DNA from 4 places in the Exiguobacterium sp. s102 genome. Region 2 is predicted to be linked to each of the others. Evidence: predicted binding sites of a transcription regulator. Region 2 holds the regulator's gene; each other region holds the start of a gene.
What was found. The regulator Rex, encoded in region 2, represses fermentation and respiration genes when NADH is low (regulators of the CRP and FNR family bind a similar motif). The targets are predictions, from matches to a motif close to TTGTGAAATATTTCACAA.
Positions count from the first base shown of each region.

Region 1: cydD (thiol reductant ABC exporter subunit CydD) is a predicted target of Rex. The motif match lies at 2,196-2,213, and genes of this name have one in related genera.
Region 3: KNQ02_RS11400 (cytochrome C oxidase subunit II) is a predicted target of Rex. The motif match lies at 2,272-2,289, and genes of this name have one in related genera.
Region 4: KNQ02_RS11620 (formate/nitrite transporter family protein) is a predicted target of Rex. The motif match lies at 1,590-1,607, and genes of this name have one in related genera.

Region 1 covers NZ_JACSML010000006.1:111,818-116,568, reverse strand. The annotation lists gene KNQ02_RS13435 (methyl-accepting chemotaxis protein) at 1-51, opposite strand, end outside; gene ypfJ (KPN_02809 family neutral zinc metallopeptidase) at 260-1,105, shown strand; gene KNQ02_RS13425 (nuclear transport factor 2 family protein) at 1,157-1,540, opposite strand; gene KNQ02_RS13420 (Rrf2 family transcriptional regulator) at 1,555-2,037, opposite strand; gene cydD (thiol reductant ABC exporter subunit CydD) at 2,249-3,979, shown strand; gene cydC (thiol reductant ABC exporter subunit CydC) at 3,976-4,751, shown strand, end outside.
Region 2 covers NZ_JACSML010000007.1:116,998-121,748, forward strand. The annotation lists gene KNQ02_RS14180 (hypothetical protein) at 1-125, opposite strand, end outside; gene KNQ02_RS14185 (hypothetical protein) at 227-385, opposite strand; tRNA gene KNQ02_RS14190 (tRNA-Ala) at 557-629, opposite strand; gene tatC (twin-arginine translocase subunit TatC) at 737-1,516, opposite strand; gene KNQ02_RS14200 (twin-arginine translocase TatA/TatE family subunit) at 1,524-1,730, opposite strand; gene KNQ02_RS14205 (redox-sensing transcriptional repressor Rex) at 1,730-2,389, opposite strand; gene KNQ02_RS14210 (ABC-F family ATP-binding cassette domain-containing protein) at 2,558-4,459, shown strand; gene KNQ02_RS14215 (hypothetical protein) at 4,459-4,751, shown strand, end outside.
Region 3 covers NZ_JACSML010000004.1:65,364-70,114, reverse strand. The annotation lists gene KNQ02_RS11410 (aldehyde dehydrogenase) at 1-710, shown strand, start outside; gene KNQ02_RS11405 (Crp/Fnr family transcriptional regulator) at 880-1,587, shown strand; gene KNQ02_RS11400 (cytochrome C oxidase subunit II) at 2,365-2,478, shown strand; gene KNQ02_RS11395 (cytochrome c oxidase subunit II) at 2,491-2,961, shown strand; gene KNQ02_RS11390 (b(o/a)3-type cytochrome-c oxidase subunit 1) at 2,962-4,653, shown strand.
Region 4 covers NZ_JACSML010000004.1:111,923-116,673, forward strand. The annotation lists gene KNQ02_RS11610 (aminopeptidase) at 1-164, opposite strand, end outside; gene KNQ02_RS11615 (DUF1232 domain-containing protein) at 263-682, shown strand; gene KNQ02_RS11620 (formate/nitrite transporter family protein) at 732-1,568, opposite strand; gene KNQ02_RS11625 (hypothetical protein) at 1,758-2,369, opposite strand; gene KNQ02_RS11630 (YitT family protein) at 2,502-3,371, shown strand; gene KNQ02_RS11635 (CHASE3 domain-containing protein) at 3,613-4,221, shown strand; gene KNQ02_RS11640 (ArsR/SmtB family transcription factor) at 4,311-4,685, opposite strand.

The DNA.
Region 1 (4,751 bases), on a different contig from region 2:
TAAAACGACGATAAGAGACGTGATGCTGAGCATGAGTTGATGACGTTTCATAAAATAAAATTCCTCCGATTTCTAGTTGAAACTAAAACAAAGACAAAGTCCTGTTTTGGTAGACGTATCAAGACTATCGGTTGCACGCATGTGTTTGTTGACTGGAAAAAAAGTTAGATGCACATCCATTATTTTTCTAAAAGAACGTGGCATGAATAAATGCCTGAACGGGTATATAAAAACATCGAAATTGGTAGGAGGAAGCCGCATGAAGTGGAAGGGAAGAGAACGAAGTTCAAACGTAGAAGACCGCCGGGGAATGGGTGGGAAAGGAATCGCGGGAATCGGAGGTGGACTTGGCATCATCATCTTGATCGTCGTGACGTTGATGGGTGGGAATCCTGCTGATTTGCTTGGGGATTTATCCGGTTCAGAGAGCGGGACGAACTCAGGCTATCAAGAAACAGCGAAAGAAAAAGAAGCCGCCGATTTTGTCTCGGTCGTGCTCGCCGATACGGAACGTGTCTGGACGAAGGAGTTTAAACAAGACGGGATGACATACAAAGAACCGACACTTGTCCTTTATACCGACCAAGTCAGTTCAGCGTGTGGACAAGCCGGAAAATCGGTCGGTCCTTTTTATTGTCCAGGCGATCAGAAATTATACATTGATTTAAGTTTTTATGATGAATTACAAACTAAGTACGGGGCGCCTGGCGACTTTGCGATGGCTTACGTCATTGCCCATGAAGTCGGTCATCACGTCCAGACGTTACTCGGGACGTCAGATGAGATCATGCCGCTCCGTCAAAAGATGAGCGAAGAGAAATTCAATAAATACCTCGTCCGGTTCGAACTGCAGGCAGATTATTATGCCGGCGTGTGGGCACATCACGCGCAAGGGGAGAACTTGTTGGAAGAAGGCGACCTTGAAGAAGCGCTTGGTGCTGCAAATGCCGTCGGTGACGATACCCTTCAGAAAAAAGGTCAAGGATACGTCGTGCCGGAAAGCTTTACGCACGGGACATCGAAACAACGGAAAAGCTGGTTCCAAAAAGGTTTTGATAACGGAACGATTGAAGGCGGCGACACGTTCGAAGCAGCAAACTTATAAGCGGATGACTTCAAAAAGAGACCGTTCCGAGTGGGGAACGGTCTCTTTGGGTTAGTCGTTGTAATTGTTAAACATCTTCGCATCATCCGGCACATTGGCGAGGTAGACGATTTTTCCGTCTGCATCAAGGCGGGCGATATCCGTCCCGTCCTGCGTGAAGACCGCTCCGTCAGCCCGCTTGCCGCAGACGGCCCAGCGTGTCTCGAATGTATCGCCATCTGCTGACGGGAGCCAGGCTTCATACATGTGCTTGATGTCCTGGTTGGCAGTGAAGACCAGGCGGACGAATTTTTTCCAGGCGTCGATGCCATGTTGTTCCTGTCCACTCAAGACGAACGTGATGTCGTCCGAAAAGAGGGAAGAGAGGTCACTAAAAGCCTGTTCATCGGTCCGGGAAGCGTCAAATAACTCAAAGTAGCGGTCAAGTGTAGTCATGCGTAAGTCTCCTTTTAGTTGCGAATCATTTGTTGTTCAATCAAGGCTTGCAATGTCGTTAAGTGGTCAGGGGGACAGTTCCTGTCGATTTCCTGTCGGAGCGATCCAATCGTTTCACGTTTTAAGGTCGATTGCCAAGCATCTTCCGCTTCCGTCATCAAGTTAGATAAGAGGCGGACGTTCTGTTCTTTGATGCCCATCAAGTCTTCAAAGACACCACTTGAAGCATAAAGGGATTGTTTTCCTTCGATGGCTTCGTAGACGTCAAAGATACGAATCCGATCGGAAGGTTGATTCAGTCGGAAACCGCCTTTGACCCCCGGGACAGACAGAAGGAGGTCGGCACTGACGAGTTTACGCAATAGTTTTTGAAAGTACGTCGGTGAAGCGCCGAGCTGCTGACTGATGAACTCACCGGGTAAAAGTCCTTTCTCCGGCAAAAAGGTCAGTAACAGCATCGCGTAGACGGATTGTTCGACTCCGGTTTTCATTTGCATGGTAATTCGCCCTTTCTGTATAACGTAGATAACTATTGTCTATAATAGTGGACGTTAGCAATTTTGTCGAGTAAAACGCTTCTCACAAAACCGTCACACCTTTGGAGCGGCATTCTCATGGCAACTAAACGAAGGATTCGGTATACTGAATGTACGATATGTGAAAATATTCACTAAAAGTCGTTCACAATTTGTGAAGGGGCGTTTTTATATGAATCCACTTAAAGGAATCATCTCGATTCCACGTACGATCATGTTGCAATTGATGCTGGCGGCTGTCCTGATGGGGATTGCGGTCATCGGTCAATCGTACTTGATCGTCATCATCGTCGACCGCATTTTTCTCCAAGGGGACGCCTTTGCGGCAATTGTTCCGCTACTCGGTATCTTACTGCTCATGCTGATGTTACGGGTCGCTGTCACGTACTGGAACGGGCGGCTCGGGACGGTTCTCGCGGCACGTGTCAAACAAGACATTCGCCAGGCGCTCGTCGCGAAGTATACGATGAGTTCCGTCGAAGTGATGTCGCAAGGACAGTCGGGACAAAAGGTCAGTGTGTTGCTTGACGCGGTCGATGAGATGGACAGCTATTACAGCCAATACTTGCCGAAAGTCATCCAGACGTCGATCGTTCCCTTGATGGTGCTGATCGCAGCATTCAGTTATGACTGGATTACGGGACTCGTCATGATGATCACGGCACCATTCATTCCACTGTTCTACATCGTCATCGGAATCATGACGCAAAAACGTGCCGATACGCAGCTCGAGAAGATGACGGCGTTCTCCGGAACCTTCCTCGATACGCTGCAAGGCATCACGACGTTAAAGTTGTTTGGTCGCGCGAAAGCACAGCAGGACGTCATCGAACGGAGTAGTCTCGACTTCCGCGATGCGACGCTGACCGTGCTGAAGCTCGCCTTCTTGTCGTCGTTGATGCTTGAGTTCATCTCGATGCTCAGCATGGGGATGATTGCGCTTGAGGTCAGTCTCCGGTTGATTTTATTTCAAAGCATCACCTTTGTTCCAGCCTTCTTGATGCTCGTGCTTGCACCGGAGTATTATTTGGCCTTAAAAGAGATGGGGGCAGCGTTCCATACCGGACGGGGCAGTGTTGCGGCGGCGAAACAGATTGCGTCTGAACTGACGCAAGACGACCGGGGCGTAACGTTCGGAACGGAGGCGTTAAAGTCCGCGACACCACCGCGGATTGAACTGAAAGACGTGGACTTTACGTATCAGGACGAGCGGTTTGCACTGACCGACGTCACGCTGCGCATCGAACCGTACCAAAAAGTCGCCTTGATCGGACGAAGTGGTGCCGGGAAGTCGACCGTCCTGCAGTTACTCGCGGGACTGGCCGATCCAAAGAACGGCGAAGTGCTCCTGAATGGTCAGCCACGCGCACAAATCACGGAAACGAGCTGGTTCGGACAGCTCAGCTATATCTCGCAGCATCCTTACCTGTATGCGGGGACACTCGCCGACAACATCGCCATCGGTGAATTACGGGAGGCGACGCGGACAGACATCGAGCGTGCGGCAGCTGCCGCAGGACTCGGGGAACTGATTGCGAGTTTACCGGACGGGCTCGACACCGGAATCGGTGAAGGGGGGCGCGGTCTATCGGGTGGCGAAAAACAACGGGTCGCACTCGCCCGTGCCTTCTTGAAACGGCCGAACGTCATCCTGTTCGATGAACCGACGACGGGACTCGACGTTAAGACGGAACACCTGTTACAGCAGGCAATCCAGGAACTCGGACGGACGGCGACCGTCATCACGGTCGCACACCGTCTGCATACGATCGAACAGTCGGACAACATCGTCATTTTAGAGGCCGGCCGGATCGTCGACCAAGGCACACATGAGGCGTTACTCGCACGGGATTCGGAATACGCACGGATGCGTGCCGTCCAACGAGGGGAGGAAACACGATGAAAGAATTGATGGGTATTTTTCGATTGATGCTGCACCAGAAACGGGATATCGTCCTCTCGATTCTCTTTGGTGTTCTTGCCGGCGTCACGGCGGTGGGTCTGTTTGCAGCAAGCGGCTTCCTGATTTCGAAGGCGGCACTGTTGCCACCGATTCAAACACTCGCTGTACTGATTGCCTTGCAAAAAATATCAAGCCTGACGCGTGCCGTCAGTCGGTATGCGGAGCGTTATTACTCGCACCGGGCAACGTTTACGATTTTGAGTGATTTACGGACGACGTTTTACAAACGGCTCGAACCGCTTGCGCCGGGCATCTTCGCGAAGTACCGGAGCGGTGACTTGCTCGCGCGAATCGTCGGCGATGTCGAGAGTCTGCAGAACACGTTTTTACGTGTCGTCTATCCGCCGATCATTCTCGTCCTCGTCTTTCTGTGTACAATCTTTTTTGTCAGCTTCTTCTCACTCAGTGTCGCGCTCGTCCTCGTGTTCGGACTGCTCTTGACGGGATTTATCATCCCGGGCTGGTTCGCTTACCGGGAACAGCGTTTCGCGCGGACCGTTCGCGCGCGGCGCGGGGAACTGTCGACGGAAGTGACAGAGTTGTTCCAAGGCTACCGTGACTTAAAAATCTATCAGCAACTCGCGAACAAAGAGACGGAACTGAACGAAGTCGCAGCCCGCTATGTTGCAGAAGAACGGCGAAACGGACTGCATGCCGTCTCGAACCTGGCGCTCAATACACTGGTGACGTTAGTCATCTCGTGGCTCGTCCT
Region 2 (4,751 bases):
TCCGTAAACGTTCCTGCTGTCGCCATCAAGGCAGCGATGACCCAACTTTTATTCTGCAATTGATTTTTTTCGATATAAGCAACCGTCAACGCCTGTAATCGTTCCTCGCGGAGCGTTTGTTCCATCCTGAAATGCCCTCCCTCGTTTCAACTGTCTATACTGTCATATACTTACAGTTTACCAGTTATGTTTCAAAAAAAAAGAAACTTCCTTAAAAAAGGAGTTTCTAGGCTGAAACTTGAATGATGAGATAGATGACGCTATACGCAACAATTGCTAACGGAATCAGTGCCACACCAATCAACCAACCGTTCTTATCACGGATTCCGAGATACAGAACAAGACAGCCGACGATGAAGGCAATTAACGTCGTAAATGGATTCATAATGCTTCCCCCTCTTGATTACCTATTAAGAAATTTCCCATTCCCTCAAAAGGATAAACACAGAAAACGACTTCAATCGGTTCATCAACATCATCCAGGCTGTAAGCTTCTGTTTTGCCGCCACCACTATAACAAAAAACACCACTCGGCAAATGCCAAGTGATGTACATATGGAGACTATCGGGCTCGAACCGACGACCTTTTGGCTGCCAGCCAAACGCTCTCCCAGCTGAGCTAAGCCCCCTCATATTCTTGTAATCAGTATAAACCATATCGATTCACTTTTTCAATATAAAAAGAGCGCTTCCAAACAAAAACCTCTCCGTCGCCGAAACGACCGAGAGGAGACTGTTACTTATTCAACTCACGCATCAAATCCGCTTGCCGTTCAAGCTCCGCCTGTTGCTCAAGAATCAGTACTTTTTTGTACGTCCGGGCTGAAATCATGATGCTGATTTCATAGAGGACGAACAACGGTACCGAAATCATCAGATGTGACGTCACATCCGGTGGTGAGATTAAAGCCGCGATGACAAACAGCGCAAAGTACGCATATTTCCGATTTTTCCGCATGAACAATGGCGTCACGAGTCCAAGACGAGTCAAGAACATCGTCACGACCGGCAGTTGGAACAAGATACCGAACGGAATCGTCAGCCGTATTAAGAAACTGAAATAGTTTTCGACCCCGATGACTTGCTCGATGCCGAGCTCTTGCCCAAGTTCCGTCGATACTTTGAGTAGAAACGGAAGTAACCAAAAATAAGAGAACGCGATTCCGGACAAAAATAAGAAAAACGTGACCGGAATATACGTCAAGGTCGCTTTCTGTTCCTGTTCGAATAAACCGGGTCGGATGAACGCCCATAGCTGGTACATCCAAAATGGTGAAGCCAGGACGACCGCGATGATGAACGCTAAATTCAAGTACAACATCAGGGGATCGGCCACATTAAAGGCATTCAATCCGATGCCGAGCTCTTTCAGGTCCGACTGCAGAAAACGCACGAGCGGTCGGACGAGCGGAAAGGCCGCGGCGAACAAGACGACGACGATGATGAGTGACCAGACGATCCGCTTGCGCAACTCGTCTAGATGCGATGTCACACTCTGTTCTTGATCAATCGCCATAATTTAATCACTTCTCTTTCGATTCATCCTTGTTGTCTTTATCATCGTCCATGATGCCGTGTGTCGCACTCTTGAACTCTTTTAACGTCTGACCGGCAGCACGACCGAGCTCCGGTAATTTTTTCGGTCCGAAGATGATCAACGCGACGGCACCGATCAAGGCGATGCTCCCCGGTCCGATGAACGCGATGGTTGATGGAATAAGGTTTTCCATTATGATTTCACTCCTTCAGCTGATTGCGAATAATGCTTCATGAAATAAACTAGTGACTGCAACTCGATCGACAAATCGATGTGATGGACCCGAACATGGGCCGGTACGTTCAACCGCGCCGGTGTAAAGTTCAGGATTCCGGTCACACCATACTCAACTAACTCATCCGCTACTGACTGTGCGAACTGGGATGGGACCGTCAAGATGGCGACATCAACCTTGTTCGCTTCGATTTGCTCTTTCATGTCAGAGACATGATAGATAGGAACGTCTTGCGTCGTTGTTCCGACCTTGTTTTCGTCCGCATCAAACGCAACGACTATCCGAGTACTATTATTCTTTAAAAAGTTATAATTTGCAAACGCCGTTCCGAGATGTCCGACCCCGACAAGTGCCACATTCGTGACTTCATCCTGATTCAGTGTCTTTCGGAAAAACGTCAATAGATGTTGTACGTTGTAACCGTATCCTTTTTTCCCTAACGCCCCAAAGTAGGAAAAATCGCGGCGGATCGTCGCTGAATCGACTTTGACCGCTTCACTGAGCTCTGCTGAAGAGACGCGCAGCTTGCCTGAGTTATAAAGACTCTGAATGAAACGATAATATAACGGCAGTCGTTTCGCCGTCGCTTGTGGTATTTTTGTGTCTGGCCCATTCATACTGCAGTTCCCCCTTCGGCCACGTTCTGACGTGGCACCCAAATCAATGCAAAGAATTCTATTCTCTTTGATTGTAAACCACTTCACATAGACTAACAAATAATATATTCCACGGGACTCCTGCGTTTTTTTCATGATAGACTAAAGGGTGGAAGGATGGATGTTTTTATGATTCTCTTACAAGTGAACCAACTATCAAAATCATTCGGTGTTGAGCCGATTTTAGACAATATTAAACTCGAAGTGCAGGAGCGGGACCGGATTGCGCTCGTCGGACGAAATGGTGCCGGAAAATCGACACTTTTAAAAATCATCGCCGGAGAGCTCAGTCATGACTCTGGTGAGATCATGAAGAGTAAGGAAGTGAAAATCGGTTACCTCGCCCAGGACAGTGGTCTTGAGTCGAATGAAACGATTTGGAATGAAATGTTGACCGTGTTCGAACACCTGCAAGAGCAGGAACGTTCGCTCCGTCGGATGGAGATTGAGATGGGGATGGACCATATCTTGAATGATGCTGTTGCTTACGACCGTCTGTTGAAAACATACGATCAGGCACAACATGACTTCTCGGACGCCGGCGGCTATCAGTTCGAAGCCAACATCCGCTCCGTCCTGCACGGGATGCGTTTTTATCCGGACGATTATTCACGCCGGATCCAGACGCTATCCGGTGGACAACGGACGCGACTCGCACTGGCGAAGATGTTGCTTCAGGCACCTGAGCTGTTGATTCTTGATGAGCCGACGAACCACCTCGACATCGATACACTCTCTTGGCTCGAAAGTTACCTGGCTGGTTACCGTGGAGCGGTCTTGATCGTCTCCCACGATCGTTACTTCCTCGACCAGGTCGTCAACGTCGTCTATGAATTGTCACGGAACGTCTGCCGGAAGTTTACCGGCAACTACACGAAGTACTTGGAACAAAAGGCAGCACTGTATGAACAAGAGATGAAGCAGTTCGAACAGCAACAGGAAGACATCGCGAAGATGCAAGACTTCATCCAGCGTAACATCGCACGGGCGACGACGACGAAACGCGCACAAAGCGTCCGCAAACGTCTTGAAAAAGTCGACCGGATTGATCGTCCGGATGGGGATGAACGCAGCACCGTCCTGTCGTTCCCGATTGAAAAACAAAGTGGGAACGATGTGTTACAAGTCACGCAACTCGCGGTCGGCTATGAAGAAGCCGTCTCAAAAGGCATCACGTTCCGATTACAACGCGGCGAATCCCTCGCCCTCGTTGGTCCGAACGGAATCGGAAAATCAACGTTACTGAAAGTTCTTGTCAACCGGATTAAACCGTTATTCGGTGAACATCGTTTCGGGACCGGCGTTTCTGTCGGCTACTACGATCAGGAGCAGGCCGAGCTCAACGACCGCAACCGGGTCATCGATGAAATTTGGAACGAGTGGCCGTTGATGCGGGAACAACAAGTCCGGTCCGTCCTCGGTCAATTCCTGTTCAGTGGTGATGATGTCTTTAAACTTGTCCACGAATTATCCGGCGGCGAGCGCGGACGCCTCGCCCTCGCGAAGTTAAAATTACGCAAAACGAACGTCCTCATTCTCGATGAGCCGACCAATCACCTCGATCTTGATTCGAAGATGGTGCTTGAGAACGCACTTGTCGACTATGAAGGCACGCTCCTGTTCGTCTCCCACGACCGTTACTTCATCGACCGGGTTGCGACACGCGTCATCGAGATGAATCCGGACGGTGTGACGGATTATCTCGGCGACTACTCTTACTATATGGAGAAGAAGGCCGAGAAAGAAGAAATCGCCCGCCTCGAAGCAGAGGAAGAAAAAGCAATCAAAGTCGCTGCTTCGAAAAGCATCGACAAAGATGCGCAAAAAGAAGAACGAAAAAAGAAACAACAGCTCGAACAACTCGAACAAGACATTGAACGGTTGGAAACACGATCAACTGAAATCGAACAACTGCTTTGCGAACCGGAAGTCTTCAACGATATTCCGAAGGCGACGGCGCTGTCGGCAGAACGGGATCAGATTGATACGGACCTCCTCGAACTGATGGAACGATGGGAGAGTTTCCACTAATGCGCTCGAAAAGTTATGTCATCAACCTCGTTCAAGGATTATTGTCCGGGGTGCTCTATTTCGTTCCGATGTATGCCGACTACGTGTCGGCCTTCATCCGGCCGGATGCCTTTAATGCCGTCGTCCTGTTGTTCATCCTCATCTCGTGCATGATCGGCCTCGTGATTAAGACGTGGAGTGGTCTCTTCATCAGCCTCTTATCCGGATTAATCTGTACGTTGCTGACGACCCAGATGTTCGTTGAACTGAATGACCCGTTAATCATCAGCTATTACGGAGCCGTTTCACCGCT
Region 3 (4,751 bases), on a different contig from region 2:
TTCACCGTGATGCGAACTTAAAGCTTGCTGCAAAACGAATTACTTGGGGCAAATGGTTAAACGCAGGACAGACGTGTATCGCCCCTGACTATGTTTTTGTCCATGAAGACGTCCGCGAGGAATTTTTACGCTTGATTGAAAAGGAAGCTTTTGCCCAGTATGGTAATGGTGTTGGTGTGAATTCTTACGTCAAGATTGTTTCAGACAGTCATTTGGATCGATTGAGTGGCTACTTGCCCCAAGGTGAAATTTTATTTGGTGGTCAAGTCGATGCAGCGACGAGAAAGATGGCACCAACCGTCATGACGGACGTTGATCCAGAAAGTCCGTTGATGCAAGAGGAAATCTTTGGACCGATTCTTCCAGTCTATTCTTATCGTGAAGTGGAAGAGGTCATCCGTTTCATCAATGACCGTGATAAGCCGTTGGCGCTCTATCTCTTCACAGAAAGTAAAGCTGTTCAGCATCGTGTACTCGATCGTGTGTCATTTGGTGGTGGATGCATCAATGATACGTTGATGCATGTTGCGCAACATAACTTGCCATTTGGCGGGGTCGGCGGAAGTGGTATCGGTGGCTATCATGGGAAATTCAGCTTTGAGACGTTCAGCCACCGTAAAGGAGTCGTCAACAATACGACGAAGTTCGATTTGCCGTTCCGCTACATGCGCTCGAATACCGATTCAAAATGGATGCGTTATTTATTATAAATGGGACTTAAACGGAGCCAAGAGTAGATCCAATCGGTCTACCTTGGCTTTTTTTTGTTTATTTAATTTGTGAAATAGTGAACAAAGTTTGACAATCTTTTGAAAAAACGCTATTTTCCCTTGTGATGTTCTATACTGAAGGCAGAAGCTACGGAAAGGAGAATGCGAGATGCTTACTTGTGGGACGACAGAAGCCAATACGTTCGTGTTGTCGAGTGAGACACGTGAATTACTTGAAGAGTTCATGACTGAGGTATCTTTTAAAAAAGACTCAATCGTCTGTTGGGAAGGGGAAATGAACGATAAACTTTTTTATGTGAAACAAGGTGGTGTAAAACTATCAAAGCTCACGAAAAAAGGTAGCCCGCTAATGATGTTCTTATATTTCAAAGGTGACTTATTTGGTGAATTCGATGTCGGAGAAGCATTTCCAAGCTCCTATAGTGTCGAAACGATGGAGGACAGTGTCATTGGCTTCATCTCGAAATCGACACTCGAAGATTTGATGAAAAAAGATGGAACATTCGCATTAGATATCATGCGCTGGCAAGCCTTGATGCGAAAACAAACGGAAACGAAGTTACGTGACCTCTTATTGTTCGGGAAACAAGGGGCACTCGCTTCGACACTCTTACGACTAATCGCAATGGACGGAAAAAAAGTCGATGACGATTACGTGATTTCAAAGCGACCGTCGGATACTGAACTCGGTCAGTTGATCGGGGCACCACGTGAAACGGTCAACCGGATGTTTTCTCAGTGGAAAAAAGACAATGTTATTTCGATGACGACGACTAAAATCATCGTTCATGATGCCAACTATTTACGCGATCTTTGCCACTGTGAAGGGTGTCCTGTCGGTGTCTGCCGGATTTAAACTTAACTTGAGCGTTAGCTTACGGAGCCATACGCTGGAGCTGACTTAAAAATTGCTCCAACATCATCCTTTTGATGGAACCGCAACACGTCAAACTTTAGAAGAACTTATCAGCAGTCTAGGATCATATTCTTTTTGAATGTGGTCCTTCAGGATGTAGACAACGTGCTATCGGGAGATCAAGCGTCTTTTTTCGTTGCTTTCCTCGGGCGAGGCGCAAGCCGTTGCTCCTTGATCCTCACGGACAACGAGCAGGGTCTTGCCTGCCTCTGAACGTGCGTTAAAAACGCACTTTTTCCCGTAGGAGTCAACGAAATGTGACGCTTTTTATAGGAATACCGTGACGGAAAGCCTGGCATGCAGACGGTTTAGCACGCGATCCGTCTCGAATCGCTTAGAACCGCGAAAAGCAATCGGTCGCGACCCTGCAGCTTTGCTGTAGCGGCGCGGAAGGTTGCCGCTTTGAAGACGATGCGAGACAGGGACGCGCGAACGGATTGCCTCTCGTTATAGTATGTTCACTCTTCATAATAGTTTGTCTACACGCTGTAGGATCACATTCTTTTTGAATGCGGTCCTTTTTTGTGTCGCATAACAGTAGCAGTTCAAAATATGTTCAGTACGTAACAAGTTGTGAACTTTATGTGTGTTTTATAAAAGAAAAGCGCGAAATCGTCACAATTGGTGTGACGTTTATCACATATTACGAAGGGTGTCTTTTTCTAAAATAAAGGTAGGTTAAGTCACCGATTCAACGACGGAAGGGAGCTACTGATCATGCGTCAGAAATCAGATACAGAACTGAAGGGAACGTTTATCGCTGTATTTATCGTTGCCGGAGTCATCATCGGAATGTGGGGATCAATCTTTTTATTATTCACTTCAAGATAAGGGGGAATCAGGGTGCATATTCATCGTTTAGAAAAAATATGGTTAGTATTCGGTTGTATCATGTTGGCAGTCTTTTTAATCATCATTGGCGTATCAGCATTCGCTTCTGATAATCAACCACCGTCGGACGCAACATTGATTGACCCGACGCAAGTCGATCAGACGAAGCCATTTGATAAACCGGGTCTAAAAAAAATTGACGACAATAAATATGAGGCCGTCATGGTCTCACAAGCTTTCCAGTTCACACCGCAAGACATGATTATCAAAAAAGGCGCGACCGTCGATTTTCTGGTGACGTCGAAAGATGTCGTCCATGGATTTGAAATCGTCAAGACGAACGTCAATATGATGGTCGTTCCCGGACATATCAATTCAATCGAGTACACATTCAAAGAAGCTGGCGAATATTTAATTGTCTGTAACGAATATTGTGGATCGGCGCATCACATGATGTCGACTAAGATTAAGGTGGTGGAATAAATGAATGCGATTTCGAAAAAATTAATGGAGTTTGAGATGGAGCGGGGAATCCCCGCAGGAGAGATTGGATTAAAAGAAGCAAAACTCGGATTTGCCTACGTCAGTTTTTCACTTGTGGCGTTACTGATCGGTGGACTATGTGGTCTACTACAGACACTCGTCCGTACTGGAGTCATTCCAGAAATTGCTGGAGTCGGTTATTATGAATTGCTGACGGCTCACGGACTAATGCTTGCGATTGTCTTTACGACATTATTCATATTCGGACTTTTATTTTCATTTTTAGGACAGTCGTTCGGGCGTTTTGAAGAGTTTCCGAGACGCTTGGGCTGGGTTGGATTCTGGTTGATGATTGTCGGTGTCCTCCTTGTCACATGGATGGTGTTAGCAGGTGAAGCATCCGTTCTCTACACGTTTTATGCGCCGCTGAAGGCACACCCTGTTTTTTATATCGGACTCGTGATTTTCGTTGTGGGAACATGGGTTTCTTCTGCCGCAATGTTCCGGATGTACGCGGATTACAAACGAGAACATAAGGATGTCCATCCACCACTTCAAGCCTATATGAGCATCATGACGGCTTTGTTGTGGGTCATCGCCACGCTAGGTGTCGCAGCGACTATTCTCTTTCAACTCTTGCCGTTATCACTCGGTTGGACGGATAAGGTCGGGATCGAATTATCCCGAACATTATTTTGGTATTTTGGTCATCCGCTCGTCTATTTTTGGTTATTGCCAGCCTATATCGTATGGTACACGGTCATTCCAAAGATTGTCGGGGGTAAGATTTTTTCAGATGCTTTAGCACGAATGTCATTTTTACTGTTCTTATTGTTCTCGTTCCCTGTTGGTTTTCACCATCAGTTGCTCGAACCCGGTATATCAGCATTTTGGAAGTACATCCAAGTCGTCTTGACGTTCCTTGTCATCATTCCTTCATTGATGACAGCATTCTCGATGTTTGCGACATTCGAACTAGCAGGTCGTCGTCAAGGTGCGACCGGACTATTTGGGTGGATCAAGAAAATGCCGTACCGGGATGTCCGCTTTCTTGCACCGTTCGTCGGCATGTTGTTCTTCATCCCGGCTGGAGCCGGTGGTGTCGTCAATGCTTCCCACCAATTGAATATCGTCGTGCATAACACTTTATGGGTGACAGGTCACTTCCATATCACAGTCGGGGCTGCAGTCGCGTTGACGTTCTTTGGAACGGCCTATTGGCTTGTTCCATTATTACGAGGACGGACCTTAACAAAACGGATCAATACAATTGGTCTCATCCAGACGGCGACGTGGACGATTGGTATGCTCTTTATGTCGACTGCGATGCATATTTCAGGCTTACTTGGCAATCCGAGACGGACGGGTCCTGCGGCATATTTCAAAGATTCGCTCGTCGCAGATTGGATTCCCTATCACGTTGCGATGGCAATCGGTGGTACGATCCTCTTTATTTCAATCCTCTTATTCTTGTTTGCGATGTTCCAACTGGCCTTCCGGACACCGAAAGGAAGTACTGAATTTCCTGTCGCGGAAACAGAGGAAGCAGCGATGAAGACACCACTCTTCTTTGAGAACTGGAAACTTTGGATTTTCGTGACGTTTGCTTTGATTGCGTTTGCTTACACAGTACCGATTTGGCACATGATTGATAATGCGCCTCCTGGAGCTCCAGGTTGGAAACTCTGGTAGCCCTATCGAAAAGTGCTGATAGCTTACTAGGACTTTTTATACACGCTGAAGGGTGAAAATGCTATATTGAGAAGCACTCCGTTCGTGCTTTCCTGTCT
Region 4 (4,751 bases), on a different contig from region 2:
TAAACGTTCGATGCGCCTACTTCGTAAGCAACACGTGTAATTTCACGAACAAGTGGTGCATTTTCGATGCCAGCACGAATTTCTAGTTGCTGACCGGATTGCAAATTGATTCCTGTACGTACAGCGAGTGCTGCATACTTTTTGAGTTGTTCTTGAGTCGGCATTATGTAATCCCCTTTCGTCTCTTACTCTTATTTTCACGAAAGAGTTGCAATTTTGCAAGAAATAAGGTGAAACTAGGTGTAGAGAAGGAGTGTTGAACATGGAATTCGTACCAGGAGATTTTAAATCCGCTTACACATATTTCCACCGTCAGGCATTGGCGTTAGTCGGAGATCACAAAGCACAGGAAGATTTATTGATTCGAGGAGAAGTTGGCTTAGCACATTTAACAAAAGATATCGCTTCAGAAGAAGGGTCTGATATCGAACGTGAAGCAGAACTCGTGCTGTATTTCCAACTTAAACAGTTACTTGAGATGTTACGTGCCCTTTATCAAAAACGTTTTTCGATGAAGGAAGAACAAGAACAATTATTATTGACGGCTGTGCTCTATTTTACTTCCCCAGTCGATGCACTACCTGACGAAAATGTTCTCGGTCTGTTCGATGATGCTCAAATCGTCGAATCGATCTATGAAGAACTCGCAGCAGATGTCGATCGCTTCCAACATCTCGAATAAAGAAAAAGGTAAGGGAGGCGGGAAAACCCGTCGCTACCTTACCTTTTCTTTATGCTTTTTTTTTCGTCGCGATGTTGATTGTCGCAGCTTGTTGTTTTGATTGATCCACTTCTAGCTTTTCTTTATTCAACCACGTGTAAACCATTCCCATGAAGAGTGCTCCACCGATGATGTTACCGAAGAGAGCAGGAATTAAGTTATGGATTGCTCCGGCAAATGAAATCGCCTCTGGGTGAGGTACGACAAGCGCGATTGAGAACAATGCCATATTGGCAATGACATGGTCAAAACCTGATGCGAAGAAGACAGCAACTAAAACCATCATCATCATGATTTGTGCCAATTCATTTTTCATGTTTTTCGGAATGAAAATCGCTAAACAAACCATCCAGTTACAGAAGATTGCTCGCGTAAAAATTTCCCATGTCGAGTGATGGATTTTCGATTCAGAGACAGCGAACAACCAGTTGTTTGCGCCTAACTCTTGAATGATTCCAGTTTGCGAAAAGAGTAACGCGAAGGCAAGTCCTCCGAGACCATTACCAATCAAACAAATCGTCCATACTTTAAACGTATCCATTTTTGTAGTGTATCCACGCATCGTCGCCGTAGTAAAATACATCGTATTTCCTGTAAACAGTTCTGCACCGCCGTAGACAATTAAGACAAGCGCAACACCAAAAGTTAATCCACCGACGAGCGTCATCGCAGCCGATTCATTTAGATAAAGTCCGTTGATTGCTTTGAGTGTAAATATGATAGCAAAACCGATGAATACCCCAGCAAGCATGGCACGAACTAAATATTCGAGTGGACGCATTTGTAGCATTTTAGTTGATTTAACCGCTTTATTTCTTAGCCCTTCTAATGCTTCTACTTCATTCATTGTAGAAACCTCGCTTTCTTCTTGTTCAACACTTCACAATGTTTGTTCACTTATTATCATACTTCCATCTTATAAGATGTTCAACCCCTGCCTACCCCTTATTTAAGGTTTTTACGAAAGAATGACATGTAAACGATACCATTGTGTCAAGTTTGTGAAAAAAGCTTTTTCTTGCTAGATACAACTACTTTACGGGTATATTTTGAGTTGTGAACGGAAGTATTCTAGAAAGGATTTTCGTCTTGATTCAACTAATACATAGTCGTCAATAACTACACGATTAAAGCGGTTAGTGGACGTCGAAGCTCGCTCAATATCGCGTGGTGTATACCCTTCAAAATCATTACGCGTGATTTTAATTTGAAGGATTGATACAGGATCCGTATATTGAATTTCAACTGTCATTACATTAGGAATCGCTAAAAAAAGAGCCAGCGTATGGTGCATGACGAGTTGCGAAAATCGACTTTTGATAAAAGAGGGTGTAGACGGATCAATCCATTCATGATTTGTCCCGACCCATTCTTTTCTGGATTTACCCGTCACTTCATAACGTAAGGAGACGGTAGTCCCTTCAATCTTTACTTGTTTAAGTGCGTCTGAAAATGGAAATCGTTCAATAAATCCTGTCATTGCATTTGTATTTGTAACCGATGTTCCGACATATCGGGTGACCAGTGCTCCATCACGCCACTTATTGTCAGGGGATTCCTTCGAGTAATGCAACATAAAAACGGAACCTGCGCTTAATCCAATGAGCGCACAGCATAAAAATAAAAGGATTTTTTTCAATTCACTCAATTCCTTTCGACCCGCGTCACATTTTTTTTACGATATTTTTCAGTTGAGGGGTTGAATTTAATGCTATATAGGCGTACTCTTGCAGGCAGATACTTTACAAAGGAGGAGCATGAGGATTTCTCATCAATCACAATGAAGACTAAACAAACGAGCAAGAAAAAACGAACAGAAAAAATCAGTTTCCTTTTAATCGGTACACTTCTTTACTCCCTTTATATCAGCCTTTTATTATCTCCAAATGACATTGGATCTGGCGGCATCATGGGAATCACACTTATTTTCCAAGAGTTGTTCAATACGCCTATCGGACTGACCCAACTTGTCTTGAATATCCCGCTTTTCTTACTTGGTTTTCGCTTCTTAAGAAAACGATTCATGCTACTTTCAGGAATTATCGTCCTTATTTCTTCATTTTTAATTGATTGGATTCCAACACAAGTGGTTCCTGAGTCATTAAACGATCCTCTCGTCGCCTCCATTTTTGCAGGGTTAGTTTCCGGACTCGCAATGGCATTAATCTTCTTTGGCGGCGCTTCGACAGGTGGACTCGACATCCTCGGAAAGTTCTTTTATGCCCGCTTTCATAACTGGCCGCTCCCGCGTATTTTTTTAATGCAGGATTTAGTGATCTATATCTTAGTTTGGCTAGTCTTCGACTTAAAACATGTTATGTATGCATTAATTATGAGCTTCGTTCGCGCCAAGGCGTTGCAAACGGTCTATAGTTTTTACTCTGCTTCTAAACAATGTATTATCATTTGTGAAAAAGCAGATGAAATCAACGACGTCATCACAAAAGAACTTGGTCGTGGTGTCACGATTCTCGATGCGCGCGGTGGCTATTCCAACCGGACAAAGAAGATGGTTTATGTCGTCGTACAGAATAATGAAATCGTTCGTCTTCAGGAAATTGTTTCTTCTGTCGAACCTAATGCCTTCGTCACCTTCTCTGAGATTCATACCGTCTTCGGAAATTACAAAGAACATTCCTACTCTTTTTAAATGAACCGCACACGATGAAACGACACCCCCCTGTCATGAGGTGGGTTGTTTTTTGTAAACAAAGGCTGACCCATCATATACGTCTACGTTTGGTATCGCTTCAGGTTTCATCTCAAAATATAAAACGATTGGATCCCCGTAACCAAAAGATGTTCCCCTAAAAAATAGATAACTCTTCACTTTTTGGGAATTAGTGGTTAAGCTAATGACATTACCAGTTAGCTTACGAAGGAATGATTGCATGAATAAACTTTGGCGCTACCGCATTTCTCTCATTCTTTTAGTCAGTTTGTTCGCTTCGATTCCTCTCATCTATGCCTTGACAGGTTATCGTACCATTTCAAAAATGACAGAAGAGATGCACGCCCATAACATCCCGATGATTAAACAGGTCGACCAACTCGTCGAATACAATCGGGATCGGGCAAATGCCGTTCGCGGCCTATTGCTCTATGAAGACGACCGCTACATTGAACAATACTACTTCTGCACGACCAAAATTCATGATTTACGCCGTGTGCTCAATGCTTCGAACGAAACACCTGTACCGATTAAAGATTTATTGGTCCGTAACAATGCATGGGAAAAAGAAATCGAAACCGTTTTCAGCCTTTATGAAACAAACGGTTCACAGGCAGCTACCGCTTTAGCGAAACAATCGACGCAGACCACGCAGACCATTCTTGAAGATCTTGCTCAAGTTAAAGATCAATTGTATACCGAATTAGATCAAGAACTCGAAAATACGGCGCTCGTGACAGCATCCTATAAACGGATGTGCTTTAGTCTATCCATTTTAGCCTTTCTACTCATCAGTGTGACCATCACGTTCTTCCATCGAATCAAATAATCTGTTGTTTCATACGATTAGCTTCGTGAAAAAGCTAAAAAACGCACCGCAGTTCTTTATCGGACTGCGGTGCGTTTTTTATATTTTTCTCAAGAAGAAGCCTTTCCTTCATTCACATGCTCCATTGCCAAATGAACTAACGACGAGACATGATGGTCATCAAGTGAATAATAGACAACTTTTCCTTCTTTACGATATTTGACGAGACCTTGTTTCAATAACGTTCTTAAGTGATGCGAAGCCGTCGCAATCGAACAATCAACTGATGCCGATACGTCACAAACACAAAGTTCTCGCTCGACCGTCAATGCATAAGCGATTCGTAGACGCGTTGCGTCCGATAACACTTTAAACAATTTCCCAATCTCAAGCGTCGGGATTTTCTCAACGGCATGACCAATTTCAGTCGCACGTTTTTTATCGATCGCAATCGTCTCACAGCGTGGTGCCTCCACTGTCTTCACCTCTCCTCCAAACTATTGCACCATCCTAAAACAACAAATGCAAGTAAGATGACTACGATGATTCGC